Regions from separate parts of the Streptomyces sp. CNS606 genome, predicted to be linked through region 2. Evidence: riboswitches for the same ligand, from Rfam matches in the RefSeq annotation. Region 2 holds a riboswitch; the other holds the start of a gene.
What was found. A riboswitch is a leader RNA that binds a small molecule or an ion and turns the genes downstream of it on or off. The one in region 2 is predicted to bind S-adenosylmethionine.

Region 1: it holds a riboswitch for S-adenosylmethionine, as region 2 does, so the genes downstream of both, K304_RS31335 (aminotransferase class V-fold PLP-dependent enzyme) here and thrC (threonine synthase) in region 2, are expected to answer to the same signal.

The regions. Positions count from the first base shown of each region.
Region 1 covers NZ_KE384522.1:230,129-235,882, reverse strand. The annotation lists gene K304_RS31340 (rhomboid family intramembrane serine protease) at 1-439, shown strand, start outside; gene K304_RS0125675 (Lrp/AsnC family transcriptional regulator) at 436-717, shown strand; gene K304_RS31335 (aminotransferase class V-fold PLP-dependent enzyme) at 787-2,136, opposite strand; SAM riboswitch class IV at 2,184-2,302, opposite strand; gene trpD (anthranilate phosphoribosyltransferase) at 2,409-3,473, opposite strand; gene qcrB (cytochrome bc1 complex cytochrome b subunit) at 3,757-5,382, opposite strand; gene qcrA (cytochrome bc1 complex Rieske iron-sulfur subunit) at 5,379-5,754, opposite strand, start outside.
Region 2 covers NZ_KE384521.1:610,662-616,415, forward strand. The annotation lists gene K304_RS0123510 (glucosyl-3-phosphoglycerate synthase) at 1-873, opposite strand, end outside; SAM riboswitch class I at 1,105-1,245, shown strand; gene thrC (threonine synthase) at 1,239-2,579, shown strand; gene K304_RS0123520 (MoaD/ThiS family protein) at 2,666-2,944, shown strand; gene K304_RS0123525 (cold-shock protein) at 3,383-3,586, shown strand; gene groL (chaperonin GroEL) at 3,917-5,542, shown strand.

The DNA.
Region 1 (5,754 bases), on a different contig from region 2:
CCTGTTCGTCTTCGGCGAGAGCGTCGAGCGACGGACGGGCGCGATCCGCTTCACCCTCTGCTACCTGGCCGTCGGCTACGCGGCGATGCTCTGCTACGCCGCCGCGCACCACGACTCCGACGAGACCCTGGTCGGCGCGTCGGGGGCGATCTCCGGTGTGCTGGGCGCCTTTCTCTACCTGCTCCCCCGGGCACGGGTGACCAGCGTGTTCCCCTTCCTGTGGTTCCTGCCGCTGCGCTTCCCCGCCTGGCTGGTGCTGGTGTTCTGGCTGGCCCTCCAGTGGCTGGCCGCGCGCCACGACACGGACGGTCCCGGCGTCGCCTACCTGGCCCACGTCGTAGGCTTCATGCTCGGCTTCCTCTACGCCTGGCGACGCTTCCGCACGGCGGACGCACCCGGCCGCCCGGCCGCCGCCCCCGACGAAGGGATCTCACCGTGATCACCTCGATCGTGCTGATCAAGACCAGCACCGACCGCATCCCCGAGATCGCCGAGCAGATCGCCGCCATCGAGAGTGTGAGCGAGGTGTACTCGGTAACCGGGGCGCACGACCTGATCGCGATGGTGCGGGTGGCGCGGCACGACGACCTGGCCGACGTGATCCCCGGGCACATCAGCAAGGTGCCCGGAGTGCTGTCGACCGAGACGCACATCGCGTTCCGCACCTACTCCCAGCACGACCTCGAGGCCGCGTTCGCCATCGGCCTCGACGCGTAGCCCCTGGGGGCGCCGGCCTACGGGCGCCCCCGTCCGTCACCGGCCGGCTCCGCCCGGGAGAAGCGGGCCTCAGCTGCGGCGGCGCGCAAGGGTGCGGACCGCGCGGACGAAACGCTCGACGTGCTCGTCCGGCGTTCCCGCCCCGAAGCTGACGCGCACCGCGTTGAGCGCCCCTTCCGAGGGCGCACCGCAGTCGCCGTCCTCGTCGTGCCGCCGCCCCAGCAGGTTCCGCAGCAGCGGATGCGCGCAGAACAGTCCGCTGCGCACCCCGATCCCGTACTCCGCCGACAGCGCGTCCGCGAACTCCGTGCCGTCCCAGCCGTCCACGACGAACGACACCACGCCGACCCGTCCGGCGGCACGGCCGCCCTCGCCACGGCCTTGCCCGCCGTCTTCGCCACGGCCGAAGAGCGACAGCACCCGGACCTCCGGCACCTGGGCCAGCCCGTCCAGCAGGACCTCCAGCAGGGCACGTTCACGTCGCACCAGCCCCTCCAGCCCGGCCTCCGCCAGCGCGCGGCACGCGGACGCCACCGCGTAAGCACCCACCACGTTCGGGGAGCCCGCCTCGTGGCGGGCGGTGCCGGTGCGCCACGCGACGTCGAGGCCGCCGTCCGGCTCGCGGGCGACCCGGCGACTGGCGCCGCCGCCGGCCAGGTAGGGCTCGGCCGCGTCGAACCAGTCGGACCGCCCGGCCAGCACGCCCGCACCGAACGGGGCGTACAGCTTGTGGCCGGAGAAGGCGACCCAGTCCACGTCGAGCCCCGCCACGTCCACCGGGTGGTGCGGGGCGAGCTGCGCCGCGTCGAGGACCACCCGCGCGCCGTGCCGATGCGCCACCCGGGCCAGCTCGCGGACCGGCCAGATCTCCCCGGTGACGTTGGACGCACCGGTCACGCAGACCAGCTTCGGCCCGTCCGGGCCGCCGTGCAGCGCCGCTTCGAGCACGGACACCGCCTGCTGCGGACTGCGCGGCGTGTCCAGCACGGTCGTCTCACAGCGGCGCCACGGCAGCAGCGCGGCATGGTGCTCGCTCTCGAAGACGAACACCCGCGTGCCGTCCGGGACCACCGCCGCGAGCAGGTTCAGCGAGTCGGTGGTGCCGCGGGTGAAGACGACCTGGTCGTCGGCACGGCAGCCGAGGAACGCGGCGACGGTCGCACGGCTGCGCTCGTACAGGTCGGTGGACAGCTGCGACAGGTGGCCGGAGCCGCGGTGGACGCTGCCGTAGTAGGGCAGGTAGGCGGCGACGTCGTCCCACACGCGGCGCAGCACGGGGGCGCTGGCCGCCTGGTCGAGCGCCGCGTAGGTGACCTCGGTGCCGTCGGCGACGGGCACGAGGACGTCGTCGCCGAGGACGGGAAGGGGGGTCGCCGCAACGGTGCGAGGAGCGGCGGGGGCAGGGGCGGAGACGGACATGTGCAGAGCACTCCCTCATGACCAGGACCCCTGGCTGTGTGTAGAGGGATCCGCGCTTGCCGCGGACCTTGCGTGTCCGCGACCTGGTCATCACCCGGGGCACCCCGCCACGGAAGGAGGGTTGCCGGACAGCGGGCCGGGGCCTTCGTCGCTGTCACTCGTGACCTGGACGGCAGTATGCCACACGCCCGCGGCGGGTCGCGCCGACGGCCCCCGCCGCCGCGAGCGGCGCCGGGGGCCGTCGGAAGGGGCGGCGCCGCGCCCCGCGAGCGCTACGCGTGGGAGGCGGCGACCCAGCGGTCGAGGGCGGACTTGGCGGCGCCGGAGTCCAGGGACTCCGCCGCGCGCGCGATGCCCGCCGCGAGCTGCTCGGCGAGCGGCTGGTCCGTCGGTTCCAGCGCGGTCAGCGCCGCCGCCGAGTTGAGCAGCACGGCGTCCCGGACCGGTCCCTGCTCGCCCTCCAGCAGGCGCCGCGCCACGTCCGCGTTGTACGCGGCGTCGGCGCCGCGCAGCGCCTCCACGGGCACCATCTCGAGGCCCACGGTCCGCGGGTCGAAGCTCTCCCGCCGGACGGTGCCGTCGCGCACGATCCACACCGTGGAGGTGCTGGTGGTGGTCAGCTCGTCCAGGCCGTCGTCGCCGCGGAACACCAGCGCGGAGGAGCCGCGTTCGGCGAGCACGCCGGCGAGGATCGGCGCCATCCGGGCGTCCGCGACGCCGGTGGCCTGCGCCCGCACCCGTGCCGGGTTGGTGAGCGGGCCGAGGAAGTTGAACGAGGTGGGGATGCCCAGCTCGCGTCGTGCGGCGGCGACGTGCCGCAGCGCGGGGTGGAACTTCACGGCGAAGCAGAAGGTGATGCCGGCCTCCGCGGCGACCTCCGCGACGCGGCGGGGGGTCAGCTCCAGGTTGACGCCCAGCTTCTCCAGCACGTCGGAGGCGCCGCTGGCGGAGGACGCGGCACGGTTGCCGTGCTTGACGACCTTCGCCCCGGTGCCGGCGACCACGATCGCCGACATGGTCGAGATGTTGACCGTCTTCGCCCGGTCGCCGCCGGTGCCGACGATGTCCACGGTCGGGCCGGGCACGTCGATGACGTTGGCATGCGCGTACATGGTGCGCACCAGGCCGGACACCTCGTCCACCGTCTCGCCCTTGGCCCGCAGGGCGACCGCGAACCCGGCGATCTGGGCGTCCGTCGCCTCGCCGCGCATGATGCGGTCCATCGCCCACGCGGACGCGTCCGCGGAGAGGTCCTCGCCGGCCAGCAGGGCGCTCAGCACGTCCGGCCAGGTGAGGTCGCCTCCGGTGGGAGAGCCGACGTCGGGAACGGTGTTCATGCTGCACGCTCCTGGGTTCGTCGGCCCGGCCGGGGCACCGGCGGACCGTGGGCAGGGGCCGGCGGCGGACGGCCGCCGGCCCGTCGGGAAGGGGCGGCGGCACGCGTACCGTCGCACGCCGCTCACCCTATCGGCGCGGGCGGCGGGCCCGGCGCAACGCCCGCATCGTGAGCCGGGGAAACACCCGGACAACGCCCGTGGGCCCCGGCCCTTCCTCGGGGGAAGGGCCGGGGCCCACGGTGTGGTGCACGCCGCCGGAGCGGTCCGGTCGGCGGCGGGGCGATCAGTGGTGGCCGTGGCCGCTGGTGATCTCCCGGTACTCCTCGGCGGTCGGCTTCGGAATCTGGCCGCTCTCCGGGCCGAAGTAGCTCTTGGAGAGCTTGGCGCGCATCCGGGTGCCGGGGCCGACCTTCCGCTTGACGCCGTTCTCGTCGGTCTCGGGACCGATCTCGAGCGGCTCGGGCTGGTCGTGCGCGGTGAGGGTGTGCAGCTGCTCCTGGCTGAGCGGCTCGTGGACCTCGATGAACTCGCCGTGCGGCAGGCGCTTGATGATGCCGGACTCGCGCCCGTGCAGCACCTTCTCCTTGTCCGCGCGCTGCAGGCCCAGACAGATCCGCTTGGTGATGATGAACGCCAGCACCGGCCCCGCGAAGAACATGATCCGGACGAACCAGGTGATCGCGTTGATCGAGAGGTGGAAGTGCGTGGCGACGAGGTCGTTGCCGCCGCCGATCAGCAGGACCATGTAGAGGGTGATCCACGCGACGCCGAACGCCGTACGGGTCGGGGCGTTGCGCGGGCGGTCCGCGATGTGGTGCTCGCGCTTGTCGCCCGTGACCCAGGCCTCGATGAACGGGTAGACCGCGATCGCCGCCAGGACAAGCGGGAAGATCACCAGCGGGATGAACACGCCGAGTACCAGCGTGTGGCCCGCGAAGTCGACCTCCCAGCCCGGCATGAACCGGATCAGGCCCTCCGAGAAGCCCATGTACCAGTCGGGCTGCGCGTTGGTGGACACCTGGTCCGGCCGGTACGGCCCGAGCACCCAGATCGGGTTGATCTGGAACGTCGCCGAGAGGACCGCGATGACGCCGAAGACGAGGAAGAAGAAGCCGCCCGCCTTGGCCATGTAGACCGGCAGCAGGGGCATGCCGACCACGTTCTTGTTGGTGCGTCCGGGGCCCGCGAACTGCGTGTGCTTGTGGTAGAAGACCAGGATCAGGTGCGCCACCAGCAGACCCAGCATGATGCCGGGCAGCAGCAGGACGTGCGCCGCGAAGAACCGCGGAATGATGTCGTGGCCGGGGAACTCGCCGCCGAAGAGGAACATCGACAGGTACGTGCCGACGACCGGCACGGACAGGATCGCGCCCTCCATGAACCGGACGCCCGTGCCGGACAGCAGGTCGTCCGGGAGGGAGTAGCCGGTGAAGCCGGTGAACATGCCGAGCACCAGCAGCAGGAAGCCGAACAGCCAGTTGACCTCGCGCGGCTTGCGGAAGGCGCCGGTGAAGAACACCCGCATCATGTGCACGAGCATCGCGGCGAGGAAGATCAGCGCGGCCCAGTGGTGGATCTGCCGGATGAGCAGACCGCCGCGGACGTCGAAGCTGATCTCCAGGGTCGAGGCGTACGCCTCGGTCATCCGGATGCCGTGCATCGGCACGTAGGTGCCGTGGTACTCGACCTCGGCCATGCTGGGCACGAAGAAGAGCGTCAGGAAGACACCCGTCAGGATGATGATGATGAAGCTGTAGAGCGCGACCTCACCCAGCATGAAGGACGGGTGGTCCGGGAAGATCTTGCGCATGTTGGCCTTGGCCAGGCTGTAGATGCCCAGACGGCCGTCGGCCCAGTCGGCCACCCGCTCGCCGGCGGGTGCCTTCTTCTTCGTCGTTGAAGTACTCATGCTCCGCGCTCCCAGAAGGACGGGCCGACGGGTTCGGCGAAGTCGCCTTCCGCCTGCAGGAACCCTTCGTCATTGACGCTGATCCTCAGCTGCGGCAGCGCGTGGCCGGCCGGACCGAAGAGCACCCGCGCACCGTCGGAGAGGTCGAACGTCGACTGGTGGCAGGGGCACAGCACGTGGTGCGTCTGCTGCTCGTACAGGCTGACCGGGCAACCGACGTGGGTGCAGATCTTCGAGTAGGCCAGCACGCCCTCGTGGCTCCAGTCAAGGGCCTTTTTGTCCTTGATGTCCTCGGGCTGGATGCGCACCAGCATGAGGGCGGCCTTGGCGATCTCGGTGTTGAACTCGTGGTCCTCGGGCTCCAGCCCCTCA
Region 2 (5,754 bases):
CGCGTCCGCCCGGGCGAACTGCGTCAGGCGGTGCCGCACCGCGAGCTCGTCGCCCCCGCGGGGCAGCCGTACCTCCGCCGTGCGGAGGATCGCTGCGGCCATCCGCCCCAGCGCCTGACCGTCCTGGTGCCGGTGCCGCCGCGCGCCGACGTCCACCTGGGCCAGCGCGTCCAGGCCGGCCAGGCCGAGCGCGTCCACCAGCAGGCCCAGCTCCACGCCGTAGCCGACGGGGAACGGCAGCCGTTCCAGGAGCGTGCGCCGCGCCGCGTACTCGCCGCCGAGCGGCTGGACGAAGCCCGCGAGGCGCGGCCAGTGGAGGTTCAGCAGCGGCCGGGCGACCAGTTCGGTGACCCGGCCGCCGCCCTCCGGGCTGGCGCCGAACGGCCGGTCGTACATCGCCTTGACCAGTTGCAGGCCGGGATCGGTGAGCAGCGGGCCGACGATCCCGGAGACGAAGTCGGCGGAGAAGTCCCGCAGGTCGGCGTCGACGAAGCAGACGATCTCGCCGCTGGTCGCGAGCAGCGAGCGCCAGAGCACCTCGCCCTTGCCGAGGACGGCGGGGACCCGTGGCAGCACCTCGTCGCGGTGCACCACCTTCGCGCCGGCCGCGGCGGCGACCTCCGCCGTACGGTCGGTGGAGCCGGAGTCGAGCACGAGCAGCTCGTCGACCAGCGGGTGAGGGCCGTCCATCAGGTCGCGGCGGATCACGGCGACGATCTCGCCGACGGTGGCCTCCTCGTCGAGGGCGGGCAGCACGACGCTGACGCCGCCGGCCGGCCCGGCGGCGCGTTTCGCCGCGGCGAGCGCCGGGAGCGGGCGGTCTGCCGCCGCCCAGGAGCGGCGGTCCAGCCAGTCGCGGACCTCGTCCAGCACGTCTGCTCTCCTGCTGCTTTCCTGTAGGTGTCGGAACCCGCCCCCGCTCCAGCGTGCCGCCGCGCGAGCGTACGGCGCCGCTGCGACCGCACTGCGGGCACCGCGTCTCGCGGTGCGGACGCCCCGCAGGCGGTGCGGGAGCCTTGGGCTACAGTCTTGAACAACGCGACCGGCCCGGACATGGCGGGGTCGGACGCACGGGTCCGAGTGACCCGACCCACAACTTCACACCGCTCATCCAGAGGGGCAGAGGGAACGGCCCGATGAAGCCCCGGCAACCCTCCAGCCGGTCTCGCGCATCCAGGCGGGCCCCCGGCTAGGGAAGGTGCCAATTCCGGCTCGTGGCGAGATACGCCACGGGGAAGATGAGGAGAAAGGGCCTCGCCTTCATGGCTGTGCAAGCTCCCGAGCAGTCCGCCGACACCTCCGCCGCAACCGCTGCCGCCGACGTTTCACTCGGCCCCGCCGTCGCTCTGTCCTGTCGCGAGTGCGGCGCCCGCAACCCGCTGGGGCCGCTCTTCGCCTGCGAGGAGTGTTTCGGCCCGCTGGAGGTCGCGTACGACCTGCCGACCGGCGACCCGGAGGGCCTGCGGAAACGGATCGAGGCCGGTCCGGCGAGCATCTGGCGCTACGCGCCGCTGCTGCCCGTCCCCGCCGACGTCGCGGATCAGCCGAACACCGACCCCGGGTTCACCCGGCTGGTGCAGGCCGACAACCTGGCCCGCGAACTGGGCGTCGCCGCGGCGGGCGGCACGCTGCACGTCAAGGACGACTCCGGCAACCCGACGCACTCCTTCAAGGACCGGGTCGTCGCCATCGCCGTCGAGGCGGCCCGCGCCTTCGGCTTCACCACCCTCTCCTGCTCCTCCACGGGCAACCTGGCCGGCGCGGTCGGTGCCGCCGCGGCCCGTGCCGGCTTCCGGTCCTGCGTGTTCATCCCGCACGACCTGGAGCAGGGCAAGGTCGTGATGGCCGCCGTCTACGGCGGCGACCTGGTCGGCATCGAGGGCACGTACGACGACGTGAACCGTTTCTGCTCCGAGCTGATCGGCGACCCGCTGGGCGAGGGCTGGGGTTTCGTCAACGTCAACCTGCGCCCCTACTACGGCGAGGGCTCCAAGACCCTGGCGTACGAGATCGCGGAGCAGCTCGGCTGGGAGCTGCCGGACCAGATCGTCATCCCGATCGCGTCCGGCTCCCAGCTCACCAAGATCGACAAGGGGTTCAAGGAGCTGATCGCGCTCGGCCTCGTCGCGGACAAGCCGTACCGGATCTTCGGCGCGCAGGCCGAGGGCTGCTCCCCGGTCTCCCGCGCCTTCAAGGACGGTCACGACGTCGTACGGCCGGTGAAGCCGGACACGATCGCGAAGTCCCTGGCCATCGGCAACCCGGCGGACGGCCCGTACGTGCTGGACATCGCGCGGCGCACCGGCGGCGCGGTGGAGGACGTCACCGACGCGCAGATCGTCGACGCCATCACGCTGCTGGCCCGCACCGAGGGCATCTTCGCGGAGACGGCGGGCGGGGTGACCGTCGGCGTCACCCGGAAGCTGATCGAGGACGGCCTGCTGGACCCGTCGCTGAACACGGTGGTGCTGAACACCGGTGACGGGCTGAAGACGCTGGACGCCGTCGCGGACGCCGCCCGGCCCAGCGCGACCATCCGCCCCAGCCTGGACGCGTTCCGCGACGCGGGCCTGGCCTGACGCGGCCCGGGCGTCCCGCGGCGCCGTGCCGCCGCGTCCCCCTGCTGCGCACTGCTGCGCACTTCGAACCCACGGAAGGTGAACCCATGAGCGTCAACGTCCGCATCCCGACCATCCTGCGCACCTACACCGGCGGCCGGGCCGAGGTCCCGGCCGAGGGGGTCACGCTGGCCGAGGTGCTGGCCGACCTCGAGAAGAACCACACCGGCATCGGCGCCCGGGTCCTGGACGACTCCGGCAAGCTGCGCCGCTTCGTGAACGTCTACGTGAACGACGACGACGTGCGCTTCGCCGAGGGCCTTCAGACGCCGACGCCGGACGGCGCGGGCGTCTCGATCATCCCGGCGGTCGCCGGCGGCTGCTGACGCGCCCCGGCGCGGGCAACGGCGCGCGGAACCGCGCGGGAAGCGCCGGGGAACGGAATCGCCTCCTCCGACACGGAAACGGAGGGGGGGATTCCGCGTTCCGCGAGGGAGTAGAGTGAAGCCGTTCCCCTTCTGTGAATGCCGCGCGCATATGAGAACGCGACAACTTCTGCGCGAATTCGATGTCTCTTTTGCCGCGCCTGTGCCGGTTTGCCTCTTCACGATTGCCCCGCTTTCCCGCACTTTCTCCCCACATTCCGTGAAGTGTCGTGCCCCGATTTCTCGTCCGCCTGACCTGTTGCAGACGGCGTTCGGACAGATACATTCAGCGGCGGTCGACGCGTTCCGGCGCACACCACCGGCTCCGCCGGGGGTGAGGTCTGACCCGGGTCCGCGAAGTGCGGGCTCGTGCAAGGGCCAGTAATAGGGGAGTTTGCAATGGCTCAGGGCACCGTCAAGTGGTTCAACGCGGAGAAGGGCTACGGCTTCATCGCGGTCGACGGTGGTGCGGACGTGTTCGTCCACTACAGCGCGATCCAGATGGACGGCTACCGCACCCTGGACGAAGGACAGCGGGTCGAGTTCGAGATCTCGCAGGGTCAGAAGGGGCCGCAGGCGGACATGGTCCGCGTGACCGGCTGAGCGCCGACCGGTACCGACCGACGTAACCGACAGCAGCAGGGCCCGCATCTCCACCAGGAGGTGCGGGCCCTGCTCGTGTCCGTCGGGTGCCGCGGGGGTGGGGTGCTCTCCGTCCGGCCGGCCGTCCCGGGGTGCGGTGGACGCTTGCACTCGAGGGGGGAGAGTGCTAATCATTGGCGTTAGCACTCTGAAGGTGAGAGTGACAGCAGGACCGGGTCCGGTGAGGCCCGCAGGCCGGGTGGGGCAAGGAACCGCCGGGTCCGCAGGTCGTCCGTCGCGGGCGCCGGCACGGTCCTTCGAAGCCCACCCGAGTCCCGGAGGACCACTTCCATGGCCAAGATCATCGCGTTCGACGAGGAGGCGCGGCGCGGCCTCGAGCGCGGGATGAACCAGCTCGCCGACGCCGTCAAGGTCACGCTCGGCCCCAAGGGCCGGAACGTCGTGCTGGAGAAGAAGTGGGGCGCTCCCACCATCACCAACGACGGTGTCTCCATCGCCAAGGAGATCGAGCTCGAGGACTCCTACGAGAAGATCGGCGCCGAGCTGGTCAAGGAGGTCGCGAAGAAGACGGACGACGTCGCCGGTGACGGCACGACGACCGCGACCGTTCTCGCCCAGGCGCTGGTCCGCGAGGGTCTCCGCAACGTCGCCGCCGGCGCCAACCCGATGGCGCTGAAGCGCGGCATCGAGCGCGCCACCGAGGCCGTCTCCGCCGCCCTGCTGGAGCAGGCCAAGGACGTGGAGACCAAGGAGCAGATCGCCTCCACGGCCTCCATCTCCGCCGCCGACCCCCAGATCGGCGAGCTGATCGCCGAGGCCATGGACAAGGTCGGCAAGGAAGGCGTCATCACCGTCGAGGAGTCGCAGACCTTCGGGCTTGAGCTGGAGCTCACCGAGGGCATGCGCTTCGACAAGGGCTACATCTCCGCCTACTTCGCCACCGACATGGAGCGCATGGAGGCGGAGCTCGAGGACCCGTACATCCTCATCGTCAACTCCAAGGTCGGCAACGTGAAGGACCTCCTTCCGCTGCTGGAGAAGGTCATGCAGTCGGGCAAGCCGCTGCTGATCATCGCGGAGGACGTCGAGGGCGAGGCCCTGTCCACCCTCGTGGTGAACAAGATCCGCGGCACCTTCAAGTCCGTCGCGGTCAAGGCCCCGGGCTTCGGCGACCGTCGCAAGGCCATGCTCGGCGACATCGCCATCCTCACCGGCGGCCAGGTCATCTCCGAGGAGGTCGGCCTCAAGCTGGAGAACGCCGGTGTCGAGCTGCTCGGCCGCGCCCGCAAGGTCGTCATCACCAAGGACGAGACCACCATCGTCGACGGTGCCGGCGACAGCGAGCAGGTCCAGGGCCGGGTCAACCAGATCCGCGCCGAGATCGACAACTCCGACTCGGACTACGACCGCGAGAAGCTCCAGGAGCGCCTCGCGAAGCTGGCCGGCGGCGTGGCCGTCATCAAGGCCGGCGCCGCCACCGAGGTGGAGCTCAAGGAGCGCAAGCACCGCATCGAGGACGCCGTGCGCAACGCCAAGGCGGCCGTCGAGGAGGGCATCGTCGCCGGCGGTGGCGTGGCCCTGCTCCAGGCCTCCTCGGTCTTCGAGAAGCTCGAGCTGGACGGCGACGAGGCCACCGGTGCCCAGGCCGTCAAGCTGGCGCTGGAGGCTCCGCTGAAGCAGATCGCCGTCAACGGCGGTCTCGAAGGCGGCGTCATCGTCGAGAAGGTGCGCAACCTGCCCGTCGGCCACGGCCTGAACGCCGCGACCGGCGAGTACGTCGACATGATCACCGAGGGCATCATCGACCCGGCCAAGGTGACGCGCTCCGCGCTGCAGAACGCCGCCTCCATCGCGGCGCTGTTCCTCACCACCGAGGCCGTCATCGCCGACAAGCCCGAGAAGGCCGGCGCCGCCGCCGACCCGACCGGTGGCATGGGCGGTGACATGGGCTTCTGATCCTCGCGGATCGACGCCTGAACCTTCGAGCGGCCCCCTCCCTTCGCGGGAGGGGGCCGCTCGCGCGTGTGAGATACCGCACCGGGTGAACGGCGATTACCGCCGAACGCAACGGTGAGGTTCCCTCAGACCGCTGTGAACGGAGGGCGGTGTTCCGTTTCCTCCGCGGCCTGCACGTACGTCCCGTCGTCCAGAGCCGAGCACCACCCGAC